Regions from separate parts of the Planococcus alkaliphilus genome, predicted to be linked through region 3. Evidence: riboswitches for the same ligand, from Rfam matches in the RefSeq annotation. Region 3 holds a riboswitch; each other region holds the start of a gene.
What was found. Region 3 has a riboswitch for cobalamin ahead of AC2EXB_RS18220 (acyl-CoA thioesterase). Riboswitches for the same ligand answer to the same signal wherever they lie in the genome.

Region 1 (4,216 bases), 540 kb from region 3:
GGAAATCCATTTAGAATCTCCAAAAGACAAAGCGAATGGTGATTATGCAACGAATATCGCCATGCAATTGACGCGCATCGCTAAAAAAGCACCGCGTGCGATTGCGGAAGCGATTGTGGAAAACCTGGATAAAGAATCAGCGAATATTGAAAAAGTGGAAATTGCAGGACCCGGCTTTATCAATATCACGATTAAGAAAGACTATTTACTGGATGTCGTCAAAACCGTATTGGAGCAGAAGGAAGATTACGGCCGCACCAATTCCGGCGCAGGCGAACGCATTCAAGTCGAGTTCGTTTCAGCAAACCCGACTGGCGACTTGCATCTTGGCCATGCCCGCGGTTCATCTGTCGGCGATTCGCTTTGCAATGTACTGGACCTTGCAGGCTATGACGTTTCACGTGAATATTACATCAACGATGCCGGAAACCAAATCAACAATTTGGCGCTTTCGATCGAAGCCCGTTATTTTGAGGCATTAGGAAAAGGCGACAGCATGCCGGAAGACGGCTATCGCGGACAAGACATCAAAGATATCGCGGAAGATCTTGTAAAAGAACACGGCGATAAATTTGTTGCGATGACGCACGAAGAGCGTTTTGAAGCTTTCCGCAAACACGGCTTGAAAGTGGAATTGGCGAAGCTTCAGAAAGACCTTGCGGATTTCCGCGTGGAATTCGATGTGTGGTATCCGGAATCATCCCTTTATGAAAATGGCAAAATCGATAAAGCATTAGCAAAACTTCGCGAAAATGGCCATGTCTATGAAGAAGACGGTGCTACATGGTTCCGTTCAACGGCATTCGGAGACGATAAAGACCGCGTATTGATCAAGAACGACGGATCTTACACGTATTTGACTCCAGATATCGCTTACCATGAAGATAAATTGCAGCGTGGATTTGATAAATTGATCAATATTTGGGGCGCTGACCACCATGGCTATATTCCGCGTATGAAAGCGGCAATCGAAGCGCTTGGCTACGACCGCGACACGTTGGAAGTGAACATCGTGCAGATGGTCCAGCTTTACAAAGACGGCGAGAAGATGAAGATGAGCAAACGTACCGGCAAAGCGGTAACTATGCGTGAATTGGTTGAGCTGGTCGGCTTAGACGCAGTCCGTTACTTCTTCGCGATGCGCTCAGGCGATTCGCATATGGACTTCGATTTGGATTTGGCCGTTTCCCAGTCCAACGAAAATCCGGTTTACTATTCGCAATATGCACATGCCCGCATCTGTTCGATTGTGCGCCAGGCAGAAGAGCAAGGTTTCACAGCTTCAACTGACCATCTGGAATTATTGTCATCAGAAAAAGAAGTGGATGTCTTGAAGAAAATCGGCGATTTCCCGAAAGTGGTTGCCGATGCCGCAAAGCTGCGTGCACCGCACCGCATCACGACGTACATCCAAGATCTTGCTTCGAACTTCCACAGCTTCTATAATGCCAATAAAGTATTGGATGTGACGAATGAAGATTTGACGCGTGCACGTCTGGCATTAATTACAGCAGTTAGAACGACGATTGCGAATGCGTTAAAAGTGATCGGCGTTTCTGCACCGGATAAAATGTAAACTTTCTGTTTTTAAACTGAATATGTATAATGAAAATGAATCAATTGAATAGTTGAAATCATAAAGGTGCCTATGTGTAACAGCATAAGTTAAAAGGGAAGCCGGTTCGAATCCGGCGCGGTCCCGCCACTGTAAGTGTGAGCAATCTGTTGATGCCACTGGAGCAAGACTCCGGGAAGGAACAGAAAGCGCCGAGCACGAGCCAGGAGACCTGCCTTTATGAAACGCCCCATAAGCCTGCGAGGACCGGCTGGATGCATAGTTTTATTATGCCGTCCTTTCATCCCTCCGCAGTTTTATGCGGAGGGATTTTTTATTTCGAACGCAATAATACCAACAAGAGAAAAGGGGATACAGCAATGAAGAAGTTTTGGAAGTTTGGAATGAGTGCGGGTATGGCGGCTTTGCTGCTGGCAGGCTGCGGGGAAGAGGCGGCACCGGCAGAAGAACAGGACATAGAAACACCGGCAGAACCGCCCAAAGAGGTGGTAGAAGTTGAATTCCCGGTGACTTTGACGGATGCTGTCGGCGAAGAAGTGGTGATTGAAGAAGAGCCGGATGCGATTGTCTCGATGGTGCCTTCTAATACGGAAATCGCTTATGAACTGGGATTGAGTGAAAAAATGGTCGGGGTTTCCGATTTTGATAATTATCCGGAAGAAGCGGCAAGCGTTGAGAAAATTGGCGGACAGGAATTCAATGTGGAAAAAATCATCAGCCTGCAGCCCGATATCGTATTAGCGCATGAATCGAATTTAGGAATCGGAGACGCGGGGTTGCAGCAGCTTCGAGATGCTGGCCTAGATGTATTTGTAGTTGAAGAAGCGGCCACTTTCGATGAAGTTTTTGAAACGATGACCATCATCGGCCAAGCGACCGGCACCATGGAAGAAGCGGATGCGCAAATTTCAGAGATGGAAGCGCAATTGGACGAAATCGAAGAAATGTCTGCAGAAGTAAAAGAACCGAAAAAAGTATTTGTCGAAGTGGGAAGTACGCCGGAAATCTATACGACCGGAACGGACACGTTCATAGACGAAATGCTGTCAACGATCAATGCTGAAAACATCGCCGGCGATCAGGAAGGATGGGTCAGCATGGATCCGGAAGCGATCGTCAGCAGCAATCCGGACGTAATTGTTACTACTGAAGGAGCATACGTACCAAATGCGGTCGAGCTCATCATGGGACGCAATGGTTTTGCTGAAATCACGGCAGTACAAGACGAGGCGGTTTATAACCTCGACTCGGACAAATTGACACGCCAAGGCCCACGAGTGATAGAAGGATTGCTGGAGCTTGCACGAGCAGTATATCCAGAGGTATACGGTGAATAAAAACCTGATCGCCTACACGATATCCCTCATTTTATTGGCGGGAGCTGTAGTGTTGGGTGTAACGGTCGGCACGGTAACGATTTCGCCGCGGGTGCTATGGAATCCATCTTCGGATGAAACAGCAGCTAATATCCTTTGGAATATTCGGATGCCGCGTGTGGTTTTGGCAGGCCTTGTCGGAGCGGCGCTGGCCATTGCGGGGGCAGCTTTTCAAGGGCTGTTGAAAAATCCATTGGCCGATCCTTACACGTTAGGAGTGTCTTCCGGCGCCTCAGTAGGTGCCGTAACGACGCTCTTTTTCGGCATTACCATTCCTTTTTTAGGAATTTTCACCTTACCGGTCATCAGTATGGCGGGCGCGCTGGCCACGATGTTGGCTGTCATGGCATTTGCCAAATTAGTGGACCGTTCGATGAAGATGGAAACGGTGATTTTGACTGGAATCATTTTCAGCTCTTTTCTCGGCTCGGTCATTTCTCTGATGATTGCTTTGACGGGGGAAGAGCTGCGCCAGATTATCGGCTGGCTTCTTGGTTCAGTTTCCATGCGCGGTTGGCCTTATGTGCAGATGGCGCTGCCGTTTCTCTTAATCGGATCGTTTCTGTTATGGCTGAACCGCAGAGAGTTGAACGCCATGCTATTTGGGGAAGAACGGGCACAGCATCTCGGCGTCAATATCAAAAGGAGCAAAATGATGATTTTGGTCAGCGGTTCGGTTCTGACTGGTGCAGCCGTTGCCGTTTCCGGAACGATTGGATTTGTCGGGCTCGTGGTTCCGCATATGGTTCGCTTGCTGTGGGGATCGGACCATCGCCATGTGCTGCCGCTGTCCTTTATCAACGGAGCCGCATTGCTGATCGTCTGTGACTTAGTTTCACGTACGATCATTTCGCCGACGGAACTTCCGATTGGCGTGATCACAGCCTTTATCGGTGCACCGGTCTTTGCTTTTATCTTTTTCCGCCAACGCAAAGGAGTGGCATAATATGTTGAAAATAAACAACTTAAGCGGCGGATATGGGGATCGGAATATTGTCCAGAACGTCTCTTTTTCCGTAGCGAAAGGAACCATGCTCGGCATTTTAGGTCCGAACGGCAGCGGCAAATCGACCTTAATGAAGTTGATCAGCGGGGTATTGCCGGCAACTGCCGGGACAGTCGAAATCGGCGGCAAAGAAATTGGCGCATTCCAAGCAAAAGAATTAGCGAGAGAGATGGCTGTTTTGCCGCAGCTTCACGCCCATGCTTTTGCCCATACGGTCCGTGAAACGATTTCGCTTGGCCGCTACCCGCATCAAAGCGG
Region 2 (4,216 bases), 820 kb from region 3:
CTCCGGAAGCTGCACGCAAATTGGTTCAACGCTACGGATCAAATGTTGACCAAGTCTTCAATTTCTTATTTACCGGAAACGAAGAAGCGGCTAAAGAGGGAATCGACCCAATCGCTTTCGCTATGCTGCGCTACGCTTTGGAATACGAAGCAGCCTACAAACCGATTGATTTCTTCATCCGCCGTACAGGTGCATTGTTCTTCGATATCAACTGGGTACACGCCAATAAAGCGGCTGTAAATGCTTATATGGGCAAAGTGCTTGGCTGGACTGAGGAACAGGCAACAGCTTACAATAACGAGCTGGAAGGGCTTCTATATGAAGCTGTACATCCGGTTGAAGTTGGCGGAAGCCGTTCAAGTGCTTCTTTTAAAGCCGCAGTAAACTAATAAATTCATAGATAAACCGCTCTGATCGATTAAGATCAGAGCGGTTTTTTTGCGGGTGTACTTGGTTCTTACATGAATGGGATCGACTTCTCCTGATTTTCTAGCGATTTGCTGGCATCCTTAAAAATGATATAGTGGATAAAAGCGCAAGTATTCTGAAAAGAGACAGGAGCAAGACAATGACATCCAATGAACGGTTGAAGCGAAGTTTTCTCGAGAGTGAGCATCAGTTGGCTGGCCACGGCAAGCGTGATGTGAAGGTGCTGAAAGAGGCATTTGAGGGTATTGATGGAAATGTAGAAAGCGATATTTACGGCCAAGGAACGGTTATTGAAGAGTTTCAGGAGAAGATGGCGGAGCTGCTAGGAAAAGAAAGTGCAGTATTTTTCCCGAGCGGGACAATGGCGCAGCAAATTGCCTTGCGTATCTGGTGCGACGCGGCAGGCATTCGGAAAGTAGCTTATCATCCATTGAGCCATCTGGAGATCCACGAAGAAAAAGGGCTTCAAGAATTGCATGGAATCGAGTCTGTGCTGCTCGCTGATAAGGATCGCGTCATTGAGCTAGAAGATGTCCTCCAAATGGACGAGAAAGTGGCCTGTATGCTGTTGGAGTTGCCGCAGCGTGAAATTGGCGGGCAATTGCCAAGCTACAAAACTTTGGAAGAGATTTCGGATTATTGCCGCAAGAACGAGATCAAACTGCATCTGGACGGGGCGCGGCTTCTGGAAGTGCTGCCTTATTACGGTAAAACCGCAAGTGAAGTCTGCAGCCTTTTTGACAGTGTCTATATCTCGCTCTATAAAGGAATTGGCGGCATCGCAGGAGCGATACTGGCAGGAGATAAAGAGTTCATGGCTCAGTCAAAAGTTTGGAAACGGCGCCACGGCGGCGATTTGATTTCGCTGTATCCATATATCCTTTCCGCTGACTATTATTTTGACAAGCGATCTAAAAAGATGGCGATGTATCATGAACATGCAAAAGAACTGGCCGGCTTTTTCAATAGCTGTGAAGGGATTACCACTCTGCCCGTGGAGCCTGTATCGAATATGTTCCATGTCCATTTCAGCTATGCCAATGACACGATGGAGGAGCTGCTTGCTGAGCTTCACCAGGAAACGGGAATCGGGCTTACAAGCTACCTTAAAACATTGGAAAACGGCGGCAGCTCCTATGAAGTCAGCCTAGGTGATTTGTATGAAACTTTGCCGGCAGAGAAGGTAGAAGAGCTATTTGCCAAGCTTAATGAAAAAATGAAAACTCTTAAATAGAAAGAAGCCTGTAAAAGACAGTAAGCGTCTTTTACAGGCTTTTTTCTATTTATCCAACGTACCATTTCTTGTACACCGGTTCTAAGGTATATGCCAGCATATGCTCAACGATTTCCCTTTTTTCAGGCTGTTCGATTTCGACCCAATGAATCGTGATAGGTGCCTGGATCTCTTGGGAAAATCCGTGAGGGGCATGATTTGTCTTTTTCAGTTTTGCGAAATGGCGGCGTATGCGATTGTAGATTGGTGCTCCTTTTCCGATATAAAGGATATTTTGATTGGAGTCACAGAAAATATAGATGCCTTTAGCCATTCCCATATTCAATTTAATCTTGTTCAACAACATCGTGGTCTCATCATTTAAAAGAAAAGGAACATTTTCGATGGACTTCCAATTTTCATTATCGAATGCATAGTTTTCTTTTCTCAGAAGCTCATGAATCTTTTCTTTCATCTAATAATCCCCCTTATTTGTCGGTCGTAAAATTCATTTCTATTTCATATTTTCGACTTATCTGATTATTAGTTTAACCAATAAACGATTAATAAGCGAGAGCAGAAGTAAAAGTCATATTATTCAAATATATGGAAGCGCTTTCTAATCGGAAAATTAGGCTTTTCTAAGGAATAAAATATGCTACACTTGAAACAAGTGAATAATCATGCAGAAAAAAGGTGCTGATTCGTCAGTATAACAGGGAATCCGGTGCGAATCCGGAGCTGTTTCCGCAACTGTAAGTGCGTATGAAATAAGAAAATGCCACTGTCTTAGATGAGTGATCATCCGACGGGAAGGTTCTTAGAGTAAAACGATGCACAAGCCAGGAGACCTACCTTTTTTTGAACGTATTTTTACTCTTCGGAAGATAAGGGAATCATACGGCAACTTTTACAATTTGGGCTTTATAGACGAGCCGTTTAATTGGAATGGTGCCGCCCTTTTTATGAGGGCGGCTTTTTGCTGTTTATCTGAAGTGCGATGCGGAAGATTACCACTGAGTAAAGCAGGAGAAGAGGTGATATGAATGAAAAAAGAAATGCGCTATATTTGCTATCCATTCATGCGGGAGTCCGCATCTACAGTGGATTTTGAAATTCGCACCGATTCACTGACGACGCGCATTGGTGAAGCCATTTCGTTGACTGGAGACATTCCGGAAGTAGAGCGGGATCTTCGTTATTTACAGCCGATGGCCTATCATTTGAATGGTTCGGTGCGTGGCAAAATAGCAATTGACCAAGAAGACCTTGAAAAACTGAGCAGTTTATACGATTTTTACGTGGCAGAGGTGGAAGACAGTATCGGAAATTTTGTCTTGCCGCAAGGGAGTCAGGCTGCCTGTAGCTTGCATGTGTGCCGAAGCGAAGCGAAAAAATCAGTTAGGGCATTGCATAAAGTGAGTTTGGAGCGGGAAGTTCCCGAGATTTTATTTGATTATGCGCAATTGCTCGCTAACGTCTTATTTGTCATGGCAGTTTATACCAATCGCAAACACGGGGTGGAAGAGATTCCGTTCATCAGCAAATCCTATCCAACGAGACCGAAAAAGAAAGATGAGGAAAAGATAAAATGAAAAAATCCTATTTATTGAGTGGAACGCTTGCACTCGCTGTATTTCTCGGAGCCTGCCAAAGTGAGGAAAGTGCGGAAACAACTAATACTGCAGACAATGCAAACCCGGAAACGGAAGTGGCTGAGTCTTACGCAGTGACAGATGATTTAGGCAATGAAGTGAAGTTGGAAGAAATTCCGGAAACCGTCGTTTCGCTTATTCCGAGCAATACGGAAATCCTTTATGCATTAGAAGAAGGAGACAAATTAATCGGTGCCACAGATTTTGATAACTACCCGGAGGAAGCTTTGGAAGTTGAGCGGGTTTCTGATTCTGTGAAATTCAATGCAGAACGCATCATCCAATTGGATCCGGATATTGTCCTCGCTTATTCGACTGGCGGACCGACCGGGCTTGAGGTTTTAGAAGAAGCGGATATTCCGGTATTCGTCATCGAATCCGCCGCTTCGTTTGAAGATGTATATGGCGACATCGAACAAATCGCGCAAGTAATGGGAGTGGAAGAAAAAGGCGAAGAACTGATTGCTTCCATTCAAGGAGAAATTAAAGACGTCCAAGACAAGCTCGCTGAAGTTGAGCAAAAGAAAAAAGCTTACATCGAAATCAGCCCGTTGCCTGAAATCTATACAACTGGCGATAAGACCTTCCAACAGGAAATTTTGAATCACGCTCAAGTGGAAAATGTTTTTGCAGATTTGGAAGGCTGGCCGCAACTTTCTGAAGAAGAAGTGGTGAACCGGAACCCAGAACTGATTTTTACAACGGTATCCTATGTGGAGAACGCTGTAGATGAAATCAAAGCCCGCGATAGCTGGTCGGAAATTGCGGCTGTCCAAAATGAGCAAGTCTTCTTGTTGGATTCAGATATCACCTCACGTCCGGGGCCAAGAATCGGAGAAGCCGTGAAACTTGTAGCCGAAACCGCTTATCCAGATTTATTGAAATAAGTTCATTAAAACCACTGTCCGAAAAAAGGGCG
Region 3 (4,216 bases):
GCCGCTGAATAGATGCCGGAAACCGTTGAACGGCTCCATCCAAATTCGTCTATGTAATAATCAATGAAAATCGAGTTGGAATAAGTTTGTCCGGGACCAGAAAAAAACTGGGACAGCGCAGCAAGCGCGATAATCACCCAGCCATAGTGAAAGGAATATCCTGTAATTTGTTTCATCGTACATCTCCACTTTTGATAGTAAACTGCTAATCTAAGGCTATTGATATATTGAAATCACAATTAATTATCATACCACCATTATTAATTAATGAAAGTCTTTTGTTCATGAAACAAAAAGAAAAAGGATTCAGAAATTAATTATTTCGAAAAAATGTATCGAAGCTGACTGCTTATGCATTTGAAAGGATTTTAAGGATTAAATGCAACAAGAAAAGGAAAAAGGTGTATGATAAATAGAGTTTCTGCATCTTTCAATAGGAAATTACCGAAACAAGTGAGTTAAGGATTCAGAGCAGCTTGACTTTAAAGGCCAGTGTCGAGTTAAATGAAAAAGACTTCTTTTTTAGCTGCTCACGACATGGAAGAGAAATTAGATAAAATAAAACGAATCGGACGATATGAACGATTTTAAGGAGAAAGAACAGAATGGGTTTGTGGGAAATTTTTGTTGCGATTGTACTGGGAATTGTGGAAGGTTTAACAGAGTTTGCGCCAGTTTCTTCAACAGGGCATATGATCATCGTTGATGACATCTGGCTAAATTCAAAAGAGCTGTTCAGTGAGCCGGTGGCGAATACATTTAAAGTTGTCATTCAGTTGGGATCGATTTTAGCGGTAGTGATCATCTTTAGAGATCGTTTTAAAGACTTGCTTGGCATAAATCGAAGCAAAACAGCTGAGAAAAAGCAGCGTTTGAGTTTGACGAAAGTAATTGTCGGGTTAATCCCGGCCGGAGTGCTCGGTTTGGCCTTCGAAGATTACATAGATGAATACCTCTTTTCGGTTGAGACCGTTATTATCGGTTTAGTGCTGGGTGCAGTGCTTATGCTAATCGCGGATTACTTTACTAAAAAGAAACCGCATATCGATACGGTTGACCAGATGACTTACAAACAAGCGCTTGGCATGGGGCTTTTCCAATGTCTTGGTTTATGGCCAGGTTTCTCCCGTTCAGGCTCGACTATTGCCGGCGGGGTTCTTTTGAAAATGAGCCATAAATCAGCAGCGGATTTCACCTTTATTATGGCAGTGCCGATCATGCTTGGAGCAAGCGGCTTGTCGTTATTGAAAAACTGGCAGTACATTACGGTGGACGCTCTTCCATTCTTTGTGGTCGGATTCATCAGTGCTTTTGTGGTAGCTTTAGTTGTTGTTAAATTCTTCTTGAAATTGATTGATAAAATCAAATTGGTGCCATTTGCGATTTATCGAATCGTACTTGCGGCCTTGATTTTTGTGATTTACCTGTAAGGGCTTGTAAAATCCAGATAGCTGGATTATAGTAAATAAATACAATAATTAGTGTTTAGATTTATTTTTGAACACTATATATAGTGTCGCCGATAATGATGGTGCCTGAAAAGGCTTAATAGGGAATCCGTGAAAATCGGAGCTGTACCCGCAACTGTAAGTGCTGACGAACTATGGAAAACCACTGTCCAATGGATGGGAAGGCCGTAGTGTAGGTGGAAGCACAAGCCAGGAGACCTGCCTCGTTATAAGTTTATGATCTTCTCCGGGAGCTGGGAGGTATAACGAAGGTACTCTGCAAGGAACAGTGGATTTCTGCTGTTTTCCGTTGGATTATTTGCGTTTATATACCCGTCTTCTCTCAGAGAAGGCGGGTTTTTTGTCTTTAAAACAAGTAATGGAGGATTGAGCTGCATTGGAAAAACAGATTTCGGCAAGCATTTCACGGACGGTGCAAACAAGACTCGTGCTGCCGCCCGACACAAATCATATGGGAACGATATTCGGCGGAACGGTACTGGCCTATATTGATGAAATTGCGGCAATTACCGCCATGAAACATAGCGGAAAAGCAGTAGTGACCGCTTCGATCGATACGGTCAACTTTTTATCTTCCGCTACAGTCGGAAATGTCCTTCTTTTGGAAGGGGTTGTAATTTCCACAGGCCGGACTTCGATGGAGGTCTACGTAAAAGCGGAATGCCAAAACATTGAAACAACTGAAAAAACCTTGACAACAACTGCGATTTTGACGATGGTGGCTGTGGATGATAAAGGCAAACCGACGCCGGTGCCGGCAGTGGTGCCGGAGAGCGAAAAAGAAAAACAATTATTCAAAAGCGCACAAGATCGGAAGCAGCAGCGCATGAAAATCAATGAATTTGCAAAGGAGCTGGTTTGAGATGAATCCCATCGTTTATTCGGAAAAAGACACAGTTGAAAAAGCCATCCACCGGGCGGAAAAAATTTATAACTTGGATGTTGCACCTCTTCTCGCGAAACTGGAAACACTTGGACATGAAGCAAAAGCCGAACAATCGCTTATATATGCACTCAACCGGATTTCCATGGCAGAACCGGATTGGACATTTGTAGCGGCTGAACTGTATTTAGAAGAATTGTATGAAAAAGCTGCAAAGAACCGGAACTATCCGGCACAAGATAAATACGGCGACTTTTATAAGTTGGTGAAGAATTTAAGTGAAGTCGGCATCTATTCGAGCGACTTGATGGAAAGTTATTCCGAGGAAGAAATCAAGGAGCTGGGCAAGGAAATCGATGCTGAGCGGGACTTGCTGTTCAATTATATCGGCCTGTTTTTATTGGCAGACCGCTATGTGGCGAAGGATTATGAAGGAAATATCCACGAATTGCCGCAGGAGCGCTTCTTGGTCATCGCGATGACTTTGATGCAAAATGAACCACGAGAAAAACGGCTAGATCTGGTAAAAGAAGCTTATTGGGCGATGAGCAACCTTTATATGACGGTGGCAACACCGACCTTATCCAATGCCGGCAAGAGCTTCGGGCAGCTGTCTTCCTGCTTTATCGACACGGTCGACGATTCGCTCGACGGCATTTACTTAAATAACTGGGATATTGCCCGCCTAAGCAAAGACGGAGGCGGCATCGGCATTTACTACGGCAAAGTCCGCGCGCTCGGATCGGACATTAAAAAATTCAAAGGCAACTCATCCGGAGTCATTCCGTGGATCCGCCTTGTCAACGACACAGCAGTCAGTGTGGATCAGCTTGGACAGCGCCAGGGTGCGGTCGCTATTTACTTGGACGTCTTCCATAAAGATATTATGAACGGTTTCCTGGATTTGAAAACGAACAACGGCGATGAGCGTCGGAAAGCGCACGATATTTTCACGGGAGTTTCGATACCTGATTTATTTATGGAAAAGTTGAATGAAAAAGATGACAACGGCCGGAGCATTGGCGAGTGGCATACCTTCTGCCCGCATCAAATTAAAAGCGTTATGGGCTGGAAAGATGAACACGGGACGGCACTTGGACTTGAGGATTTTTATGATGAAAACGATGTAAAGCATTTTACTGAAAAATACGAGGAAGCGGCAGCGAATCCGCTATTGCCGCGAAAAACTTACCGGGCGATGGATATCATGGCGCGCATCATGGTATCGCAGCTGGAAACCGGGACACCCTATATGTTCTACCGCGACGAAGTGAACCGGCAAAATCCGAACAAACATATGCGTGGAAAAGGGCGAACGTCGATTTACTGCAGTAATTTGTGTACCGAAATTGCGCAGAACATGTCAGCGACAACTATCATGAAAGAGTACACCGACGAAGACGGCAACCTGGTCATGATCCGGAAACCGGGCGACTTCGTTGTCTGCAACTTGTCGTCGATCAATTTGCCGCGTGCGGTGAAAGCGGAAGTGCTGGAGCGTCTCATTCCGATTCAGATGCGCATGCTCGATAATGTCATCGACTTGAATACGATTTCTGTCGGGCAGGCGGATGCGACGAATAAAAAATTCCGTGCTGTTGGATTAGGAACTTTCGGATGGCACCATTTGCTCGCACTTGAAGGCATCCACTGGGAATCAGAAGAAGCCGTAACGTTCGCTGATAAGTTATATGAAGAAATTGCCTACCATACGATCCGCTCTTCCATGGAACTTGCCAAGGAAAAAGGTGCTTACCGCGAGTTCAGCGGCTCGGAATGGCAGACAGGGGAGTATTTTAAACGCAAACAATACACAAGCGGCCGCTGGACCGGTCTGCAAAAAGAAATCACTGAGAACGGCGTT

Region 1: it holds a riboswitch for cobalamin, as region 3 does, so the genes downstream of both, AC2EXB_RS15350 (ABC transporter substrate-binding protein) here and AC2EXB_RS18220 (acyl-CoA thioesterase) in region 3, are expected to answer to the same signal.
Region 2: it holds a riboswitch for cobalamin, as region 3 does, so the genes downstream of both, AC2EXB_RS14140 (hypothetical protein) here and AC2EXB_RS18220 (acyl-CoA thioesterase) in region 3, are expected to answer to the same signal.

The regions. Positions count from the first base shown of each region.
Region 1 covers NZ_CM168060.1:2,941,781-2,945,996, reverse strand. The annotation lists gene argS (arginine--tRNA ligase) at 1-1,576, shown strand, start outside; cobalamin riboswitch at 1,624-1,809, shown strand; gene AC2EXB_RS15350 (ABC transporter substrate-binding protein) at 1,936-2,913, shown strand; gene AC2EXB_RS15345 (FecCD family ABC transporter permease) at 2,921-3,898, shown strand; gene AC2EXB_RS15340 (adenosylcobinamide amidohydrolase) at 3,900-4,216, shown strand, end outside.
Region 2 covers NZ_CM168060.1:2,661,574-2,665,789, reverse strand. The annotation lists gene AC2EXB_RS14155 (glycerol-3-phosphate dehydrogenase/oxidase) at 1-389, shown strand, start outside; gene AC2EXB_RS14150 (threonine aldolase family protein) at 569-1,663, shown strand; gene AC2EXB_RS14145 (GIY-YIG nuclease family protein) at 1,713-2,117, opposite strand; cobalamin riboswitch at 2,319-2,515, shown strand; gene AC2EXB_RS14140 (hypothetical protein) at 2,689-3,237, shown strand; gene AC2EXB_RS14135 (ABC transporter substrate-binding protein) at 3,234-4,184, shown strand.
Region 3 covers NZ_CM168060.1:3,485,800-3,490,015, reverse strand. The annotation lists gene AC2EXB_RS18230 (MFS transporter) at 1-176, opposite strand, end outside; gene AC2EXB_RS18225 (undecaprenyl-diphosphate phosphatase) at 606-1,430, shown strand; cobalamin riboswitch at 1,512-1,689, shown strand; gene AC2EXB_RS18220 (acyl-CoA thioesterase) at 1,846-2,331, shown strand; gene AC2EXB_RS18215 (ribonucleoside-diphosphate reductase subunit alpha) at 2,333-4,216, shown strand, end outside.